DNA from 2 places in the Desemzia sp. FAM 23988 genome. Region 2 is predicted to be linked to the other one. Evidence: riboswitches for the same ligand, from Rfam matches in the RefSeq annotation. Region 2 holds a riboswitch; the other holds the start of a gene.
What was found. A riboswitch is a leader RNA that binds a small molecule or an ion and turns the genes downstream of it on or off. The one in region 2 is predicted to bind thiamine pyrophosphate.
Positions count from the first base shown of each region.

Region 1: another riboswitch for thiamine pyrophosphate. It lies ahead of thiM (hydroxyethylthiazole kinase); the one in region 2 lies ahead of thiT (energy-coupled thiamine transporter ThiT).

Region 1 is NZ_JBGQQS010000026.1:31,263-36,476, reverse strand. It holds tRNA gene ACEN4L_RS11800 (tRNA-Asn) at 1-13, shown strand, start outside; tRNA gene ACEN4L_RS11795 (tRNA-Thr) at 55-127, shown strand; gene ACEN4L_RS11790 (YtxH domain-containing protein) at 534-1,088, shown strand; gene ACEN4L_RS11785 (NADP-dependent oxidoreductase) at 1,140-2,051, opposite strand; TPP riboswitch at 2,226-2,324, shown strand; TPP riboswitch at 2,392-2,489, shown strand; gene thiM (hydroxyethylthiazole kinase) at 2,610-3,353, shown strand; gene thiD (bifunctional hydroxymethylpyrimidine kinase/phosphomethylpyrimidine kinase) at 3,350-4,162, shown strand; gene thiE (thiamine phosphate synthase) at 4,155-4,781, shown strand; gene ACEN4L_RS11765 (GNAT family N-acetyltransferase) at 4,887-5,165, shown strand.
Region 2 is NZ_JBGQQS010000001.1:109,655-126,257, forward strand. It holds gene cls (cardiolipin synthase) at 1-1,366, opposite strand, end outside; gene ACEN4L_RS00640 (hypothetical protein) at 1,457-2,632, opposite strand; gene thiT (energy-coupled thiamine transporter ThiT) at 2,802-3,368, opposite strand; TPP riboswitch at 3,445-3,547, opposite strand; gene ACEN4L_RS00650 (GNAT family N-acetyltransferase) at 3,629-4,102, opposite strand; gene ACEN4L_RS00655 (HD domain-containing protein) at 4,213-4,878, opposite strand; gene ACEN4L_RS00660 (ribonuclease J) at 5,245-6,924, opposite strand; gene dapA (4-hydroxy-tetrahydrodipicolinate synthase) at 6,968-7,840, opposite strand; gene ACEN4L_RS00670 (aspartate-semialdehyde dehydrogenase) at 7,869-8,918, opposite strand; partial or broken gene ACEN4L_RS00675 (DUF3891 family protein) at 9,149-9,744, shown strand; gene pnp (polyribonucleotide nucleotidyltransferase) at 9,969-12,134, opposite strand; gene rpsO (30S ribosomal protein S15) at 12,456-12,725, opposite strand; gene uvrB (excinuclease ABC subunit UvrB) at 12,898-14,883, opposite strand; gene rpsT (30S ribosomal protein S20) at 15,247-15,501, opposite strand; gene holA (DNA polymerase III subunit delta) at 15,646-16,603, opposite strand, start outside.

The sequences.
Region 1 (5,214 bases), on a different contig from region 2:
CCTACTTGCGGAGTTCTTTTTTTTTATCCAAAATTAAAGCGCATTAATCTAAATGCCGCTTTAGCTCAGTCGGTAGAGCGCTTCCATGGTAAGGAAGAGGTCGCCGGTTCGAATCCGGCAAGTGGCTTATATATAACAGCTGAAGCTGCAGTTTGATGTAGTTGGAATTCATTTTCTAATTACTAATCAAACTGCAGCTTTTTTAGGTTCATAAATAGTTATTTGATGTGATAATGACCTTGATGTGAAAGATGAAGTTACTGAAGACGGTAGAATTCATGATGATTACCACATTGAGCATTTATGAAAGCGCTTACTTTAAATGGGAAAGTGTTACGACTTTATTAAGGTGTTTTAGGAGATGATTGGTCTGCATTTAGTTTTAGAAATATACTTTTTAAAACTGTCTAGAAAGTGATCTCGTATATTTTGAGTGCGTTTTACTTTAGAGAATTCTATATTTGTTATATGATAATCATGTAAACACTTATAGGAATACAGGAAAAACAAGAAGTGAGAGGAGCACGAATAGTATGAAATTAACAAAATTGATGGACATGGGAACCGATTATGCTCAAGATGCATACGATACAGCGAAAGACTATTTACCTTCCACACACCATATGCACCATATGGCTAAACCAAGTATGAAGACCAAAGCCAAACTTGCTAAAGGGGTTACTAAGGCGATGCCTGCCAAGGTAAAACATATGGAAGTGGCTAAAATGATTGCTCTGCCTTTAGCAGGTGCACTAGTTGCCTTGTTATTTGCGCCTAAGTCTGGGAAAGAATTACGTTCGGATATTAAGGATAAATTTACCGACGTTAAAGATACTGGAATGGAAAAAGGGCAAGAATGGAAAGAAGTAGGAGTAGAAAAAGCACAGGAATGGAAAGAGGTCGGCGAAGAGAAAGCTCAGGACTTAAAAGAAAAATATTCTGACGAAATGGAAGCTCCGCATGGAAACGTTCATGGGACATCAGCAGAACCTAATGAAGATCAAACGATTCCTGCAGATAAGTTGGATGAAACTCTCAACGATTTAGATTATGATTCTGAAAAAGATCTATTAGATGAGAACCAATAAAAATAAACAAAAAGATGGAGTCAAGAAAAATTCTTGACTCCATCTTTTTGTTTATTTTACTTTAATCACGATTTTTCCTCTTGTATGACCTGTTTCACTTTGTTCATGTGCTTTACGTACCCCTTCTTCTGTAAAAGGGTAAGTTTGACTGACTATGGCTTTGATTTTTCCACTGGTAAGTAAATCAGCTAAGGTTTGCAGGCGTTCGCTTGTGGGGGTCATACTGAAAATAATTCCTATCATCCCTAATTTTTTTAATGTAGTTTCATCCGGTTCTTGTACTAAGGAAACTAAGCGCCCGCCTTTTTTTAGAACAGTGAAACTTTTTTCTTGAGTTTTGCCTCCTAAAGGGTCTAGTACGAGATCGACATCACTGACTGCTTTTTCAAAATCCTCTTTGTTGTAATCAATGAAATAGTCCACGCCTAGAGAAGTAAGGAATGCTTTGTTTTTCTCACTGGCTGTCGAAATAACGTAAGCTTTGTAATGTTTAGCAATTTGTATAGCCAATGAGCCTACTCCGCCAGCCCCTGCGTGAATCAAGACTTTTTCATTATCCCTTAATTGTCCTTTATCTATTAAAGCTTCCCAAGCGGTTTGTCCAGCTAATGGAATTGCAGCTGCTTCCACAAAAGAGAGTTTATCAGGGATTTTAATCGTTACTTCGGCGCGAGATCGGGCATATTCAGCGTAAGTTTTGGATGCATTAGCAAATACACGATCACCTGGCTTTACATTCGTGACATTTGTACCAATTTCACTTACGATACCAGCGACATCACCACCAAGCACCATAGGAAGTTTGCCGCCCATTTTACCGGAACGTCTTTTGCAATCAACGGGGTTAATGGAGAAAGCATGAACTTCAATTAATACCTGATCATCTTTGATAGAAGGCTTCTCCATTTCCATCTCTCTTAATTGATCAGCTGACCCAAATTCTTTAATCGCGATAGTTTTCATAAAAAGGTACTCCTCTCTCTGATTGGTTCTCTAGTTATGATTACTTTAACACTGCTATCTTAAGACCACAAATAATGAGGCTTTTATACTTTAAAAGAGAACGAGGAGCGGTGTATTAAAGACAGTAAAGTGATTGATTAAATTTATTATCTATAGTAAACTTATAAGTAATTAAATGTTTTGCAGGGGGACATAATCGTGTTGAGAAGGTTAAAACCTGACCCTTTGAACCTGTTAGTTAACACTAACGTAGGGAGCACAATCGTACATATGTATTCTAACGACTATATTCGTACTGAGCTCTCCAATTTTATTTGGGGAGCTTTTTCTTTTGTAAAACGCTTAATTGCGGGGGGACACAGTCGTGTTGAGAAGGTAAAACCTGACCCTTTGAACCTGTTAGTTCATACTGACGTAGGGAGCAAATAGTGAGTTTCTTATACACTTTTTTGGCTTCTGCATATTTGTAGAGCCTTTTTTTGTGCTCACGTTCTATAAAGGAGGATTGAGATCAGCCTATTTGAATAAGCTAGAGAAACCAAGGAAAGGGTGTAATAAATGTTATCAAGAGTCAAACAAACAGCTCCTTTAGTCCATTGTATCACTAATTATGTGGTGGCAAATTTTACGGCTAATGGATTACTTGCTATCGGAGCTTCTCCTATTATGGCGGATGAAGTGAATGAGGTTGCTGATGTCGTGACAGCTGCTCAAGGAGTATTGATCAATATCGGTACCGTAAATGACCGCACTATCCAAACGATGTTGGTAGCTGGAAAAAAAGCAAATGAGTTAGGAGTTCCTGTTGTACTGGATCCTGTAGGAATCGGTATTTCAAGCTATCGAAAACAAGTGGTGCAACAACTTTTAAAAAGAATGCAGGTTGATTTGATCCGCTGCAATGCAGGAGAACTAGCCGCAATTGCAGGTAAAGAATGGCATCAAAAAGGAGTGGACAGCGGCATAGGGGCGATGCCTGTTTCCAAAGTAGCGCGAGAAATTGCCTTGAAGTATCGCTGTCAAGTCATCGTCACAGGAGAAACCGATTATTTAACGGATGGTCAAGAAGAGCGATACGTGTCTGGAGGCAACGAAATTGCTACACGTATTACAGGTATGGGGTGTTTATTAAGCGCTGTTTGTACAGCTTCGCTTGCGAGTGGAAAAGAAGCCTCATTCAATCAATTAGCCACCACTCTACAAGCGTATAAACAAGCTGCTGAACAGAGTGGAAATGAAGTGGGGACATTCGCTGTACAATTTATGAATGCTCTGCAAAAGATAGCGGAGGCAGGACAATGATTGCATTAACGATTGCAGGATCAGATTCAGGCGGGGGAGCTGGGATTCAAGCAGATCTCAAAACATTTCAAGAGTTAGGGGTATTTGGGACCACAGCCATTACAGCATTAACAGATCAAAATACACTGGGTGTACATGATATTTATGAAGTACCGCCATATTTTGTGCAACAACAGATCCAAACTGTACTAGATGATTTTTCAGTAAAAGCTATCAAAACGGGGATGTTGTTTTCAGTTGAAATAATTGATGGGGTAGCTGAAATCCTAAAAAAACAAAATATACCGCTTATCGTTGATCCGGTGATGATTGCAAAAGGCGGAGCAAAGCTATTGCAAGAATCAGCAGCAAAAACTTTAATAGAAAAGCTGTTTCCCTATACCACCATTTGCACCCCAAACATCCCAGAAGCAGAAGTGCTGACAGGTATTCGTATTAAAAATACGAAAGATATAGAAAAAGCAGCACAACAACTGTTGCGAATGGGCATTCAATGTGTTGTCATCAAAGGTGGACATTTAGAAGAAGAACAGGCAATTGATAGAGTATACACTTGCGAGCAGTCTTTTCAATTGACCACCAATCGTGTGAAAACAAAAGATACACATGGGACAGGCTGTACATTTTCTGCTGCTTTAACAGCCAATATAGCGAAAGGACTATCCATGCAAGAAGCGATCGTTGAAGCGAAAAAATTTATTCAACTAGCTGTTTCTACACCGCTTTATATTGGTCACGGTCATGGGCCGACGAACCACTTTGCTTACAAATGCAACCAAGGAATATGTGAGGTAGAAGTAAATGGATAGAAGTATTTTAACTATTTATTTTGTCATGGGTACAGTGAATTGCAAAAAAGACCCATTGAAAACACTCGAAGAAGCTTTGCAGGCAGGGATAACCTGTTTTCAGTTACGCGAGAAAGGAAAAGGAGCGTTGACTGGTTCAGCCTATGTAGATTTTGCCAAAGCATGTCAAAGATTGTGTGCAATGTACCAAGTACCTTTTATTGTCAATGACGATGTTGAGCTTGCTATACAATTAAATGCTGATGGTATACACGTGGGACAAGATGATTTAGCCTTGACAGCCTTTCGGAAGAGAGTAAAAGGAAACCTTGTAGGTGTTTCAGTCCATAATGTTGAAGAAATGGAACAGGCTATAGTTAATGGAGCAGATTACGTTGGAATTGGCCCAATCTATCCAACACAGTCTAAAAAAGATGCTGCCTCCCCAGTAGGATTGAACTGCATACGTACGATACGAAAACAGTTTGGTACTTTTCCAATAGTAGGTATTGGTGGTATCACGGAAGAAAATGCAGCTGGAATTCGTGCTTCGGGAGCAGATGGGGTGTCCGTCATATCTGCTATCTGTGGCAGTGAAGACCTAAAACAGACAGTAGAAAAGTTGCAAAAAAGCAGCTGATGCAAAAATATTTTTCTTGTGCAGTAGGATTAAAAGGATGAACAAACTGGAAGCAGTAAATAAGAAATGCTAAAATGACATTGATTGAAGAAAGGGGGAAGAACAATGGAGTTTGAAAAAGGGGATAATCGCTTTTATAAAAATGACGAAAGTGGAAAAATGATTGCAGAAATTACCTATATACCTTCCGGTGAAGATAAAGTACTGGTTGATCATACATTTGTTGACCCAAGTTTAAGAGGGCAAGGCGTTGCTGAACAATTAGTAGATCGTACAGTCCAAGAAATGGAAACAGAAGGTAAAAAAATGGTTGCTGTGTGTCCGTATGTAGTAAGTTTATTTGAACGGAAATCTGATAAATATCAAGATATTATAGCGAAATAAAGATGAGCTAGGCTCTAAAATCGATCTTTTTAGTAATAGTCTAAAACGA
Region 2 (16,603 bases):
AATAACTTTTTTCCATATCTTTAAAGAAATAAGCTTCTTGTTGCTTGGCTATTGCCGGGTCATACATGAAAGCATTTACTTCAAAATTCAGTTTAAAACTTCGGATATCAAAGTTGGCTGTACCCACTGAGCAGATTTCTCCGTCGATGACGATCGTTTTACTGTGCAGGAATCCATTATCATAGATGTACACTTCTGCTCCCGCATCTACCATTTGCGCTGCATACGATAACGTAGCTTGGTAAATAAAAGGATGGTCCGGCTTATTGGGAATCATAATTTTAACATCTATTCCCGACATAATAGCTATTTGCAACGTTTCAATCAGTGCATCATCTGGCACAAAATAAGGGGTTTGGATATAAACAGTTTTATCTGCCATACTGATCATTTTGATGTACCCTTTTTTTATTTGTTGGATCTCTGTATCTGGACCACTGGATACGATCTGCAGGTTGGTTTTCCCTTTTCGTTGGATATAAGGAAAATACCTCTCTTCATATTCTATTTTATTGGTAGGTACAGCTGCATTCCAGTCCATGATAAACCGACTTTGCAAGGCCAGCACTCCATTTCCGATTATTTTTAAATGAGTATCTCGCCAATAGCCGAATTTCTTGTCTTTGCCCAAGTATTCGTCTCCTACATTAAAGCCGCCGATATACCCGATTTTTCCATCGATAACGACAATTTTGCGATGATTTCGGAAGTTAATTCGAAAATTGATCAAGCCCAATTTTGATCCAAAAAAGGTCTCGACTTGTCCGCCTAATTCTTTTAATTTTTTAAATGAAGCCAGTTTCAAAGCGCGAGAGCCTAATGCATCGTAAATGACCAAGACTTCTACGCCTGCTGCTGCTCTATCTTCTAAAGCTTTCAATACCATATTTCCTATCTGATCATTATGAAATATGTAATAAATCATATGAATATGATTTTCTGCTTTGTAAATATCGCGAATCAGCGATTTAAATTTTTCTTTGCCGTCTGTAAACATTTCTACGACATTTCCTTTTGTTAACATGGATTCGCTGCTTTCCAAAAACAAACTGGTAATTTCTTTCGAATCCTCAGTGGACTGTTGGCTAGACAACAATTTTTCTTCTTCGATCAGCATTTGTTTCTGAGCTTCCACCAACTCTGGCATACCGATACTTTCTTGAGCTTGTATATCAAAAATCTTTTCTCTGGAGATCTTTTTGCCAATAAAAAAATAAATGATAAATCCTATACCCGGCAAAAAGTTTAATACCAGCAACCACGCCCAAGTAGCTGCAATATCTCTCTTTTCTCGAAACACTGTAACAGCTGCAAATACAGTATTAACCGTTAATAATAATGAAATAAAATAAAAAACGTAATTCATTAAAACTCACATCTCTTTCCAACATTCTTTTTCTTCAAATAAAAGCACTCCTCATTGAACAAATAGATATCGACTTGTCGTGTCATCACCTTAGCTATCATACTCTTTTTTCTCATCAGCCATAGTAAGAAAGGACATTTTTTCTTTTATCCACTCTCCCAATATCCGTTCCATAGCTGATTCGCCTTTTACAGGGTATATAGTCGCGGTTTTCTGCAATTCATTATAATATTCCATAGCTTTGGGGTAATTCCGTTGATGGAAAGCTTCATAAGCCATCATTAACCGTTTCTTATTCGGCAAATAAGTCGTCATTTTAATGTATTTCTGTAATTCTTTGGTATAAAATTTCTTCACTACGAATGGGTCTGCATCTTGAATCAACTCTAAAAACAAGCGTTCACAAGTTAATTCATTCTTATATAACACTGACATTTCTTCTATATACGGATCAAAAGCTGTTAAGCATAGTCTCGCTTCTTCAAATTTCAACTGATCTATATACCAGTTATATTCCAATAAATACATGGCGACTTTTAAAGGATTGGAATAGTCTTTTTCTCCTTCTAATTGAAGAGTTGTTAGCGGAATATCTTTCACTCGTTTTCCTTGTGTCATCAAAGCATTTATTTTGAGTTGGGTGTAAAAAGCGTATTTATTTTCTTGGTTTTTTAACAACAAATACAAATTGTAGCCATCATTTGGTATGCCTCCCATTTTCATCGGAATTCCATTGGTTGCTGCTGTAAACAAACCTGCTAATGCAAAAGCACTCAAAATTGTCATCAAGATAGGGGGGGAAAATACACCGTTAAAGATTAGCCCAAATAGTGCGATAGAAAGCACTGCATTCATTAAAACTCCGCCTAAATTATATAACACAAATGGAAAATCACCCTCGTTGTATGCAGGAGGGGACATCAAACATTGTCCTCCTGTACCAGGTAAGTTCATTCGTTTTTGTTGGATACTTCCTTCTTCTTTGACTAACGTCAAGGAACCTATTCGGAAAGAAACATAAGCATAGCCGGTCATCAATCCAAATACCAAATGACCCATTTCATGAAGTAAAATATGTATCAAATAACTGATAAAAAAAGCTATGAACCCAATAAACAACAGACTTAAATTTAATTCAATTGCATCAGTTTCCAAAAATACTCCTGCAACAAAACCAATCGTTAAACCAATAATTGCTGAACCTCCCATTACAAGAATCACGGTACTCCATTGGGATTTCTTTTTTTCACTTTTATTTTTTGTCATATGTGCTTCACTTCCTTATGGGTTGCTTAATGCATTCTCCTAAAAAGGATAACATTACTTATTTAGTATGTACTAGTCGAAAAAAAAGTCAATCATAATTTTGACCGACAACTCTTTTTAGCTTTAAAAAAAAAGACGAGATAGTAATATCCCGTCCTTTGATCTTGTATTAACGTGTTGTTGATGAAAATAATTGTGGTGCTGTTTTTTTGATCGCTATCAGTAAGATGCTGACTACGACCGCTGTGATTACTCCACTCAAAATCTGTGTCACGAAAGAATACAGCAAAGCACTCATTCCTTCTGGTGCGTAGCTGCCCCAGAAATAATAACCTGCTACAAAATGCCAGAAGAATCGTGCCATCGTACCGGAAAATGTTCCCAGAACAATGTACAGATTCAATTTAACCGTCTGATCGGTTTGACTGAGCGAATGGATTTTAGCAGCAAATAATCCTCCGAAACCTGCAAAGGCAAAGGCAATAAAATATTCAATAAATCCTTGTAAAGGACTTAGAATATAGGCATTACCAATTACAAAATGCAAGATCCCCCATAAAAAACCAGCATAAACTGCTGGAACAAAACCTCTCCTAAACGCATAAAGCGTGAGAGGCACCATCCCTAATGAAACTGTAAAAGACGGACCGATATTTGTTGGGATAAGCGATAATACAATGGCTAAAGCAGCTATAATCGTCCCTTCTATCCACACACCAAACTTTTTGTTGCGCATAAAAAAACCTCCTTTATAATTTGAACAATGCCAAACAACAAAGGAGGAGATCACTTGAGTAATTAGACTACATACTTTTGTGCTCTGTCACAATTCCTACGCTCGTGCTAACGAACAGGTTCGAAGGGTCAGAATCATCGATTCAATCTCAGCTTAAAAAAGCACCCCTTTGTGATGGACGTTCATTCAGTTTTTACCTATTCACTATACCGAATATTTCAACCCTTGTCAATACTGCTCTCCGGGTTGAAACGATTTGATTAGTCTAACTTTTTAGCTAATACAAATTCTATACTGTCCCCTATGTTGATCCGTTGTTGAGTATTTGAAAAACCTGATTGAATATACAGCATTTGACTGCTGATATTGTCTATAGAGACAGACAACACAATTTCGTTGATCATGGGATAATGATAGCGCACATAGTCGGGCAGCAGTTCTAAAGACTTTTTAGCATATCCTTCTCCTTGATAATTCAAATCAATCGAATGTGCTCTAAATAGAATTGCTTTTGGATTGTCTGTAAAAGTGGACACCCCTACTCCAAGTTGAAGGATAAAAAAACCAATCAATTCCTGCCCCTTTAAAATCAAAATCGGGTGTTTTTCAGTTTCATGCATACTCTCGGTTAAAGCATCCATTGGCTTAACAATATAAGAATTTGAATCAATGGCATAATTTTCTAATTTTGGAGCATCTTCTATAACCGCTTCTCTTAGAATTATCTTTTCCATAGCCCTTCACCTTGCCTTTTTCATTATTCTTTTTCAGTATAAGAATAACAGACAGGACTAATAAATGTCTCTTGAAACGTTCTTAATTTCTCTGATTTGCAATACTCTGATTACTTCAACCCATCCCACTCCAAATAAAATTCTTGCAAAAACTGTTCCATAAACTGGTGTCTGTTTTCAGCAAAAGATCTTCCTGTTTGAGTATTCATCGTGTCTTTCAACTTTAATAATTTTTCATAAAAATGCATGATCGCTGTATCTTCTCCAGATCGATACTCTTCGTAAGATACCCCTTCTCTCGGCATTTTAGAAGGATCATGAATCAACCGACCACGGGAACCCGAATAAGCCATTGTTCTGGCAATACCGATTGCTCCAATGGCATCTAACCGATCTGCATCTTGCACGAGTTTTCCCTCTATAGAAGTCATCTCTATTTTATTGGTTCCACCTTTATAGGACAAGTTCAGCACAATAAATAAAAGAGACTCTTTTTCGGCGTGGGTTAAAGATAGCTGATTCAACCAATCGGTTAATTTTTTTTCTCCTGCTTCAGGTGTCTCATTTAATTTTTCATCTGGGACATCATGCAGCAATGCAGCCATCTCACAAATAAAAGCATCTACTTCCCCGGGTTCTTCAGCTGCCATTTGCAAGGCTAGATTACGTACACGATGAATATGCCACCAATCATGTCCGGAAGCGTCTTTCTTCAATAACTGAAAGACAAACTGTTCTGTCTGCTTTAAAATCTCTTTTTGAAGGTCTGTTTTCATATTTTGTCCTCTCTAAACTTTTTGGGTTCTTCATCTTCTAGCGTTGGTAGAGAAATTTCCTCCAGCCTATGGGGTTGCTTATGGACCGCCATGGGACCGCCTTGAGCTGAAAACCACATCTCAAGACTTGCAAGCTTCAAACTTAGCGTAACGGCTAAAGCCTAACGCTAAGTAATTCCCATTGCTTCCTTTTCCATGGCTACAAGCAACCCCATAGTCCTCCATAAATTTCTAGGAATGAGCTTCTAAAAAGTTTAGAATTAATTTTTTTACTTACCAACGTCAAATATTGTAGAACCACTTTTTGAACGACCCATTAAGGGTTTTAAATAAGGCTAGGACAAATGTCCTAGCCTATGCCTTAATTTATCTTCTGCGTTTTGAATTGCTGACTTCCATAATGATCGGTAAGATAACCGGTCTTCTGCGTGTCTTATCGAACAAGAATTTGCTTAATGAGTCTCTGATGTCTTGCTTCAAAGCTCCCCATTCAAATTCATTTTGCTGTAAGTTCTCTTCAACGACTTTTTGGACCATTTCGCTGCTTTGTTCAATCAATTGCGTATTTTCTTTGACGTATACAAAACCACGAGTCATGACTTGTGGACCAGACGTAATTTCTTTTGTTTTACGATTAATTGTCACCACAGCGATCAGAATCCCATCTTGAGACAATAGCTTACGGTCACGCAAGACAATATTTCCAATATCCCCGATTCCAATACCGTCTACCATAGTATTCCCAGATTCTACTTGACCAGACATTGTCAAGCGGTTATGAGAATATTCCATGATATCTCCTTTGCCAGGAATAATGATATTTTTATATGAGATCCCTACTTCATGAGCCAAGTCAGCATGAGCTGCTAACATACGGTACTCTCCCGTTACAGGGATGAAGTACTTCGGTTGGATCAAGTTAATCATCAACTTCAGATCGTTCGGTGTAGCATGTCCAGAAGCTTTCAGATTATCGGTGATTTGTTTCACTTCTCCACCAGCACGGTAAACCATATTTTCAGTAGTGGCTACTGTAACTTCCATTTCATTTGAAGGGCTAGTCACGATATAAACTAGATCGCCTTCTTTGATATTCACTTGCGGATGCTTGCCTTTTGCCATACGTTGTAAGGTTTGGATCGGTTCGCCGGTGCTCCCTGTTTCAAGTACAACGATTTCTTGGTCTTCGTATTTTTCAATCTCTTTTACAGAAACGATCAATTCATCGCTTGGCAATTGCAATTTGTCTAATTTTAATGCTTTGTCGACAATCTCTTCCAAATGTTTTCCGGTAATAAAGATTTTACGATTGGAACGATGTGCTGCGTCCAATACTTGTTGGATTCTTAGAATATTGCTGGCCACAGCGGCCACAATGATTCGTCCATTTGTATTTTGGAAAGTATCCAATACTTCTTCAGCAACTTTCAATTCACTCACATTTTCAACAGGACTTTCAGCTTCACTAGAATCACTTAACAGTGCCAATACATTGCTTCTGCCGATATCGCTGATGCGGTTTAAATCTGTTTTATACATCGGTTTAGCACTCTGATCAAACTTAAAGTTTCCTGTATAGACAATGCTGCCTTCATCCGTTTTAACAACGATTCCGACAGAATCAGGGATAGAGTGAGTGGTTCTAAAGAAACTCACTACTGCGTTGCCAAATTCAATTTCGGTATGCTCATCGACTACATGGTAATCATCAAAATGAGCCACTTGTCCTTTTTCTTCGACACTCATTTTAGCTAACGCCATTGTTAATTCAGTACCAAATACCGGCACATTGAATTTTTGCAGAAAATACGGTAAAGCTCCTATAGAATCTTCATGTCCATGTGTTAAGAACACTGCAGTAACACGATCTTTATTTGCTTCTAAATAATCAAAATTTGGAATGACAACATCGATTCCAAATAATTCTGTTTCTGGATACATCAATCCGCAATCCAGAACAAAAATTTCTTCATCTACTTCCACAACGTACATATTTTTACCATTTTCACGCACGCCACCAAGTGGAATGATTTTAACTTTACTCATTACTTCACCTCTTTGGTTTTCTTTCATTACATTGTTGATACTTTTATGGATAACAAATTGCTAAGATACTTTCTTTTTCTTCAGGCGTACATTCTACTAAAGGCAATCTCAATCCTCCAACAGCTACCCCATTGTGATTCAACACACATTTTGTGGGTGCCGGAGAAGGAACAGAAAACAAACTGTCCATTTTTGGTAACAGCTCAGCAGATAGTTCAGCCGCTCGTTTCAATTGCCCGTCTTCTAAAGCGTCGTACATCTCGGACATTTCTTTACCAAATACTTGACTGGCTACCGAAACCACCCCATTGGCTCCAATGGCTTTAGCTGGAAGGGATAAATTATCTTCACCGGTGTAAACCAAAAAGTCTTCAGACGTATGTGAGATGATTTGGCTCATCGCATCCAACCCTGCACATTCTTTGATCCCTATCACATTATCAATGCCAGATAAACGAATAGTCGTTTCTGGATCTATCGACACACTGGTTCTGCCTGGAACATTGTAGATCATGATTGGTAATGCGGTACTTTTGGCTACAGCTTCAAAGTGAGCGAATAATCCAGCTTGATTCGGCTTGTTATAATATGGAGTAACAACCAATGCTGCATCGATACCGTTGATTTTTTCCACTTCTTGCGTAAAAGAAATCGTTTCAGCAGTATTGTTTGAACCAGTCCCTGCAATAATGGGAATACGTCCAGCAACATATTCAACCGTTTTTTGATACAAAGCCAATTTTTCGTCATGGGAAAGGGTTGGTGATTCGCCTGTTGTGCCACCGACCACGATTCCTTCAGTGCCTGTTGAAATTAAGTATTCGATAAATCTTTTTAATTGTTCATTGTCTACTTTATTTTCTTGATCAAAAGGAGTGACCATTGCTGTAATGATTCTTGCACGTTGAATATCCAAACTCTCACCTTCCTGTAATGCGATTTTTTTACGCTTTGACGCTTAATAAACCTAATTCATGCATTTTTTCGGCTATTTGTACCGAATTCCATGCCGCACCTTTTAATAAATTATCGGATACGATCCACATATGATAACCAGCTTCATCGTCTAAATCTTTTCGAATACGACCGACAAACACTTCTTTTTCGCCCTGTGTAGCTAATGCGGTGGGATAAAGCTGTTGAGTCGGGTCATCTTGAAGAATGATTCCGGGAGCTTCATTTAGCAACGATTGAATTTGTTCCACTGAAGCTGTTTCATCTTTCACTTCAATATAAACGGATTCTGAATGGCCAAATACCACTGGGATCCGCACACATGTAGCGGATACTTTGATTGCATCGTCTCCCATGATTTTTTTGGTTTCATTCGTCATTTTCCATTCTTCTTTTGTATACCCCTCTTCATCAAAGACATCGATTTGAGGCAACGCGTTGAATGCGATTGGAAAATGCTTCTTGTCTCCACCAGAAGGCAGGATATGAGCTTCGTACGGCTCATCGTTCAACATGTGCTGTGCTTGAGCATGCATTTCTTTTAGAGCAGCATTTCCAGCACCACTGACTGCTTGATAGGTAGAAACAATCACTCGCTTCAGCCCAAATTTATTTCGTATCGGATGTAAGGCTGCTACCATTTGAATGGTCGAGCAATTAGGGTTCGCAATGATTCCTTGGTGATGTTTTAAAGCTTCAGCATTCACCTCAGGTACAACCAAAGGAACTTTTGGATCCATACGGTATGCACTCGTATTATCGATTACGATTGCTCCGCGCTTCACGGCTTCAGGAGCAAATTGTTTTGATATGTCTCCTCCCGCACTAAATAATGCAATATCGATTCCATCAAATGATTCATTGGTTGTTTCTTGAATTTCAATTTCTTCGCCATTAAAAAGTAGTTTTTTCCCAGCTGAACGTTTAGAAGCCAATAAGGTTACCTCTTTGATTGGAAAAGCTGCGTTTTCCAACATTTTGATCATTTTGGTTCCCACTGCTCCAGTGGCTCCAACTACTGCAACTGAATACCCATTCATAACTTTCACTCCTGATCGATTACTATTTAACTTATATTGATGCTTTCGAATAATACCCTTACTCATTTTAGCATAATTACTGGCGAAATCATACCAAACAAAATCTTTAGGCAGCTGCTGACAGGATTTGAACTCTCTATTTTTTTATTTCTCTCTATTTTCTTTATAATGGCAGTGAAGTATTCTGATCACTCGTCTATAGAAACAAAAACAGAAAGGATGAAGTACAGATGATTTCAAAAGAACACAAAGAATCATTTACATTAACAGAACAACTCCACCATTCCATCGTTTCTGGTGAGATGTTAACTCATTGGAAGTACCAGAACATTAAAAACTCAGCCTTCTATCCTTCTGTGCATTATGCCATCTCGATGCATGATTATGGCTGGCAAAACTTTGATAAACAGCCTTTTTGGAACGATCGAACTCAGCAACCTTATTCTTTTATCGACTTTCCTATGATGGCAAAATTAGTCCTTTATCAACATGGGATAGATGTAATAGAAAAAGAAATCCCTATGCGGCTCTCTTGTGCAGCTGTCATTATCAAAACTTTTTTGCTGAAGAAAAAGCTGCTGCTGCTAAACAATTTGTGCAGCATGAGGAACAGCGTCAGTTCCAGATCAAAAAGACTTTGCCTCATTTCGATGAAGCACAATTTTTGTATCATTTTGGGTTGCTTAATCTCTTAGATGGGATCTCTCTTTTTGCAGCGATCACTGAACCAGAAACTGATAAGGAAACTACTCACCCATTTTTCAAAGACGGGTTGGAGATTCCTGACGTTTTAGGTTTAACGGACGAACGGATAAAATTGAATTAGGTAGATGAAAAAACCATAGAGATCGACCCCTTTCCTTTTGAAGAATCTTTCAGTTGTACGTTTAAACAAAAAGAACTTGCTAAAGAAACTATTATTCAAGACGGCTTTCTTGAAGCTTATGCAGAACAACCTTACAAATGCGTTTCTATCCGCCTAACGCCAACTGAAGAGTAAAAAAGAGAAGATCGTACTGAAAAACTCAGTACGGTCTTCTCTTTGGTTCATTAGTTTGATTCCGTTTTTTCTTGTTCGTCATCTGCCATCAATACTTTGTGTGAAAGATTGATGCGTCCTTGACGGTCAATTTCAATAACTTTAACTTCTATTTTATCTCCAATATTGACCACGTCTTCTACTTTTGCTACACGTTTAGTGTCTAATTGAGAAATATGCACTAAACCATCTTTACCTTTAGCAATTTCAACAAATGCACCAAATTTTTCAACACGTTTGACAGTACCGTTGTAGATTTGACCTACTTCAATATCTTTTGTCAATTCTTCAATGATTTCTTTGGCACGTTGAATCATTTCAGCGTCATCAGAAGCAATGCTGACTTTTCCATCTTGATCGATATCGATTTTTACGCCAGTTTCTTCAATGATAGCATTGATTTGGTCTCCGCCGCGGCCAATAACTACTTTGATTTTTTCTGGTTTGATTTGCATCATTTCGATTTTTGGAGCATACTTGCTCAATTCTTTGCGTGGTTCAGAAATAGTAGACACTAATTCATCTAAAATCTCCATACGAGCTTTTTTAGCTTGAGTCAATGCTTCAGTTAGGATTTCTTGAGTGATACCTTGGATTTTGATATCCATTTGCAATGCTGTGATTCCTTCAGCAGTTCCAGCAACTTTAAAGTCCATATCGCCTAAGTGGTCTTCCAACCCTTGGATATCGGTTAAAACAGTGTGGTTGTTTCCATCACTGACTAATCCCATTGCAATACCAGCAACTGGAGCTTTGATCGGTACACCGGCATCCATCAATGCTAAGATTCCTGCACAAATACTTGCTTGAGAAGAAGAACCATTTGATTCCAACACTTCTGAAACAACACGGATCATGTAAGGGAAATCTTTTTCATTAGGGATTACTTGAGCCATAGCTCGTTCGCCTAAAGCACCATGCCCAATTTCACGTCTACCTGGCGCACGGCCACGGCCAGTGCTACCAACTGAGAATTGAGGGAAATTGTAATGATGAATAAATCGTTTGCTTTCTTCAATGCCTAAGCCATCAATAATTTGATGTTCTCCTAGAGGCGCTAAAGTTGCAATAGACAACGCTTGAGTCTGTCCACGTGTGAATAAACCAGAACCATGAGCTCTTGGTAAAACACCTGTTTCAGAAGCTAATGGACGAATCTCATCGATTTTACGACCATCTGGGCGAATTTTATCTTCCGTAATCAAACGGCGTACTTCATCTTTTTCCAGATCTTCAACAATTTTCTTGACTTCTTTTTTGATACGAGCTGCTTCATCATGATCAGCGTATTTAGCTTCAAAAAAGGCAACCGCTTCTTTTTTAACGGCTTCTGTTTGTTCAGCACGTTCTTGTTTGTCAAAGATTTGGATCGCATTGACCATTTTTTCTTTGTAAGCTGCTTGTACTTCTTCTTGCACATCTGCATCTACTTCTAATAATAAAACTTCCATTTTTTCTTTTCCAACAGCTGATTGGATTTCTTCTTGGAAGGCTACTAATTTTTTGATTTCTTCATGACCGAACATCAGCGCTTCTAACATGCCTTCTTCAGACACTTCAGCAGCTCCACTTTCAACCATGTTGATAGCTGTTTTTGTCCCAGCTACTGTTAACTGGATATCAGACTCTTCATCTTGTTGAACAGATGGGTTAATGATCAATTCACCATTCACACGGCCAACATTTACTCCGGCAATAGGACCATTAAATGGAATATCAGAAACAACCAAAGCCAAAGATGATCCAAGCATTGCCGCCATTTCTGGAGAGCAGTCTTGTTCAACAGACATAACGGTATTCGTGATTTGGACTTCATTACGGAATCCTTCTGCAAACATTGGACGAATCGGGCGGTCAATTAAACGAGCTGTCAATGTAGCATTTTCGCTAGGGCGGCCTTCACGTTTGATGAATCCTCCTGGGATTTTCCCTACGGCATACATTTTTTCCTCATAGTTTACTGTTAGTGGAAAGAAATCCACATCCATTGCATCTTTGCTGGCAACAGCAGCTGTTAAAACAACCGTGTCTCCATAACGAACCAAAACGGCTCCATTTGCTTGCTTAGCTAACTGTCCTATTTCCACTGTTAAAGGACGGCCGCCAAGTTCGGTTGTAAAAACTTGTTTTTCTGTCATGTGTTGTTCTCCTTTTTTCCGAGAACTATTGGTATCCATGCAATCTACTAAACAAATGTCAGTATTTAATGTTTAAACGCTCACATTTGCATAGTAGGATAACGGATAGATCAACGTTCTCTTTGTATAAGTGATTTCTACTGCTTAACTAGCTGGTAAGCTAAACGCCTAGCTACACTCTCTCAAAAAACGAGTTGCGAAAAGCAGTCTATACGTCCTATAAACTAATACCAACTGTCAGGTAAATAGCACCTGTCTGTTGGTATTTTCTTATAGGCGAAAGGCTAAACGCTTTTCGTCACTCTCTCGAAAAAAAGCGAGATTCCTTAGAACCCCGCTTTTAATATAGACAAACGGATCTTAACGACGTAAGCCTAAGCTCTTGATTAATTCACGGTAACGTGCAACATCGTTGTTACGTAAGTAAGCTAACAAGTTACGACGGTGACCGATTTTTTTCATCAATCCACGGTAAGAATGGTGGTCTTTTTTATGAGTACGTGCGTGCTCATTTAAGTGGTTGATTTCGTCTGTCAATACAGCAATTTGTACTTCTGGAGAACCAGTATCTCCTTCGTGTCTTGCGTATTGTTTGATGATTTCGTTTTTGCGTTCTTTAGAAATAGCCATTTCTAAACACCTCTTTCTGATTTTTTCCTTTTACTGAGAAGTCGTTGGTGAATCGTACAACCAAGTAAAAGGTCTGTGCTTAGCGCACATCTAAATACTACAGAACTTTCTCTTAAAATGCAAGTATTAATCTGGTAATTCCCCTCATTTTACCGAGTTCTTTTTGACACCATTATATTTTGTATTCCGCTCTAATCTCAAGAATAGTATCTCGTAAGTTAGCCGCTTTTTCAAAATCTAATGCTTTAGCAGCAGCTCTCATTTCAAGCTCCATTGTTTCTACAAGCTGAACTCGCTCAGCTTTATTTAATTTCGAAATTTTCCTTACTGGAATATCTTTCGTTTCGTCCACTGCAGTAGTAATAGAAATCAAATCACGAACTTCTTTTTTGATCGTTTTCGGAACAATTCCATGATCGGTATTGTATTGCATTTGAATAGAACGGCGGCGATCTGTTTCATCTATAGCATACCGCATCGAATCAGTGATTCTGTCTGCGTATAGAATTACTTTACCATTCTCATTACGTGCTGCACGCCCGATAGTTTGGACCAGTGAACGTTCACTTCTTAAGAACCCTTCTTTATCCGCATCTAAAATAGCGACTAAAGACACTTCCGGCACATCGAGTCCCTCTCTCAATAAGTTGATTCCGATCAGAACGTCAAATACACCTAAACGTAAATTCCGGATGATTTCTGTTCGTTCTAGAGTCTTCACATCACTATGCAAGTATTCTACCTTTAAGCCGATCTCTTTTAAATAATCCGATAGGTCTTCGGACATTTTTTTAGTCAAGGTTGTAATAAATACCCGTTCATTTTTCTCGATCCGTTCATTAATTTCACCAATCAAATCATCGATTTGACCTTCAATCGGATGAATTTCGATAACAGGATCCAATAACCCGGTAGGACGAATAATCTGTTCTACCACACCATTGGTCCGTTCTAATTCATAAGGACCTGGAGTAGCTGAAATGTACATAATTTGATTGACATGCTCTTCAAATTCTTCTAATCGTAACGGACGATTATCTAAAGCGCTCGGCAGACGAAATCCATGTTCAATTAATTGTTGTTTTCTAGCTCTATCTCCGTTGTACATCCCTCTGATTTGAGACATCGTGATATGTGATTCATCCACTACAAATAATGAATCATCTGGAAAGAAGTCTAATAATGTATACGGAGATTCTCCTGGTTTCCGACCGTCCATATGGCGGGAATAATTCTCGATCCCTGGACAATACCCCATTTCCAAGAGCATTTCAATATCATAATTGGTTCGTTGTTCAAGACGTTGCGCTTCCAGCAGCTTATTTTCTGCGCGCAATTCTTTGAGTCTCGCATCTAATTCTGCTTGAATAGTTCCTACTGCGTGACGTGTTTGTTCATCATTGGCCACAAAGTGTGTAGCCGGAAAAACAGCTACGAATTCTACGTCTGCTTTGACTTCTCCGGTCAAAACATCCACTTCACGGATACGCTCGATCTCGTCTCCAAAAAATTCCACTCGCACGGCTTCACTATCTCTAGACGCTAAAAAGATCTCCACGACATCACCCCGAACCCGAAAACGTCCACGTTGAAAATCAATATCGTTTCGTTCAAATTGCATTTCGATCAATTTACGCAGCATGTCATCTCGACTGATCTCCATCCCAACTCGTAAAGACAAGACAAATTCTTTATAGTCCAATGGGTTTACCAATCCATAGATACAAGAAACTGAGGCTACAACAATCACATCTCGTCTATCGATCAATGAACTGGTAGCGGAATGACGTAATTTATCAATTTCATCATTGATACTGGCTTCTTTTTCAATGAATGTATCTGTTTGAGGAACATACGCTTCCGGTTGATAATAATCGTAGTAACTTACAAAATATTCTACCGCATTATTAGGGAAAAATTCTTTAAATTCACTATATAATTGTCCAGCTAATGTTTTATTGTGTGCAATGACCAATGTGGGTCTATTCACTTCTTGAATGACGTTGGAAACCGTAAATGTCTTCCCAGTTCCTGTTGCACCAAGTAATGTTTGCTCTTTAACTCCTGTTTGGAGCCCTTTAACCAACTGTTTGATAGCTTCAGGCTGGTCCCCACCAGGTTGATATTGAGAAACTAGTTCAAATCTTTTTTCTGACATATAATCTCCTCGCTTCTGCATGACTCACAACACAAATATCTCCTTTATATTCTAGCACTGAACGTATGTTCTTACAAGGTAAAGGGCCGTTATAACAAATGAGGTGTTACATAGTTTTGACAACAACCACTCGTTAGTTGGATAACCCCACTCTTCCCTAACCGAATAATTCTGGTCGGCAAAGCCTAAAACACAAAAACTCTGCTGGATAGGGTCAACCTATCCAACAGAGTTTTTGTGTTTTGTGAGTTGTTTGTAATGAACTTTTGGCGATCGTCAAAAGTTTTGAAATGAACTTGCAGCACTAGATCAAGCTACCACACAACAAAAAAGAGCCTGGAACACCAGACCCGATTCATTGGATTATTTAGCTAATTTAGCTGATAAACGAGATTTATCGCGAGCTGCTTTGTTTTTGTGGATTAATCCTTTAGATGCAGCCATATCAATTGATTTAACTGCACTGTTGAATAAAGCATTTGTGTTGCTGTCTCCAGCTTCAACTGCTTTTTCAAATTTTTTCACAGCTGTACGCATTGAGCTTTTTTTAGTGTTGTTTAAAACTGCTGCTTTTTCATTCGTACGAACACGTTTAATTGCTGATTCGATGTTTGGCATTTAGTACACCCCTCTTTCCTTATAGAACAACTAAAATAATTGTAAAATTATTTCAACATCGTTTATTATACCGGATGAATCTCTTGAATGCAATATTAAAGTGTAAAGTTTTTTTACTTGATAGGATAGAATAATGAATTTTTCTTATTTCTGTCTCCCTATTCCTTTTCCCTCAGCAAATTGCAAGATAAACAATTCAAATTGCATTTTACGATCTCCCTGACCCGTTTTCAATCGGTATTCCGTTTCGATCAATCCTTCAAACGCTTCAGTTAATGTACGCTCATCATGCTTTCTAATCTGCTGGCTAGCCAATTTCACTCGAAATGGATGAACTTTCAGAGTTGTCGCAATTTCGTTTTGCTGGAATCCCTGTTTCGTTAAAATAAATACTTGGATCAACAAACGAAATTGATTCGTCATGATCGCATTGATTTTAATAGGGTCTTCTTTTTGCAACAACAATTCTTGGTACAGATCCAGTGCTGATCCTGCTTGTTTTTTCAACACCATTTCATTTAAAGCGAAGATATTTTGTTCCAGTGATTTCGAAATCAATTCTTCAACAGCCGGCTTAAGTATTTTTTTAGACTCCATTGCATATAAAAACAACTTCGGCAATTCTCCAACTGCCGTACTTAAATTGGCATCTGTCAATTGAATCATCGTATCAAAAGCTTCAGGCGTAATTGTATAGCCTTCGTTTGCAATTGTATCTTGCAAAAATTTCCGAGTGTCTTTTTCTGACAACGCTGCTATATCAATCGTTGTTGCTGATTTTTTGAGCTGCTTGACGACTTTCTTTCGTTGATCTAGTTTTTCATATGGGGCAAAGAAAACCAATACAGTCGAAGGCGACGGATGTTGTAAATAATCCACTAATCCCTCGATATCATGCTCAATTTTTTGCTTGGCCTTTTCACCCGTTAAAAATACTGGGCGGTTGACGAAAATCAACCGGCGTTCCCCAAAAAACGGAATACTTTCCGCATCATTCAGCACTGTACTTAACGGTGTTTCTTCCATATCAAATGAACTGAAATTCAAATCCATTTCATCAGGAGAAATCACATGCTCAATGAAAGCTTTTTTTAACTTATCC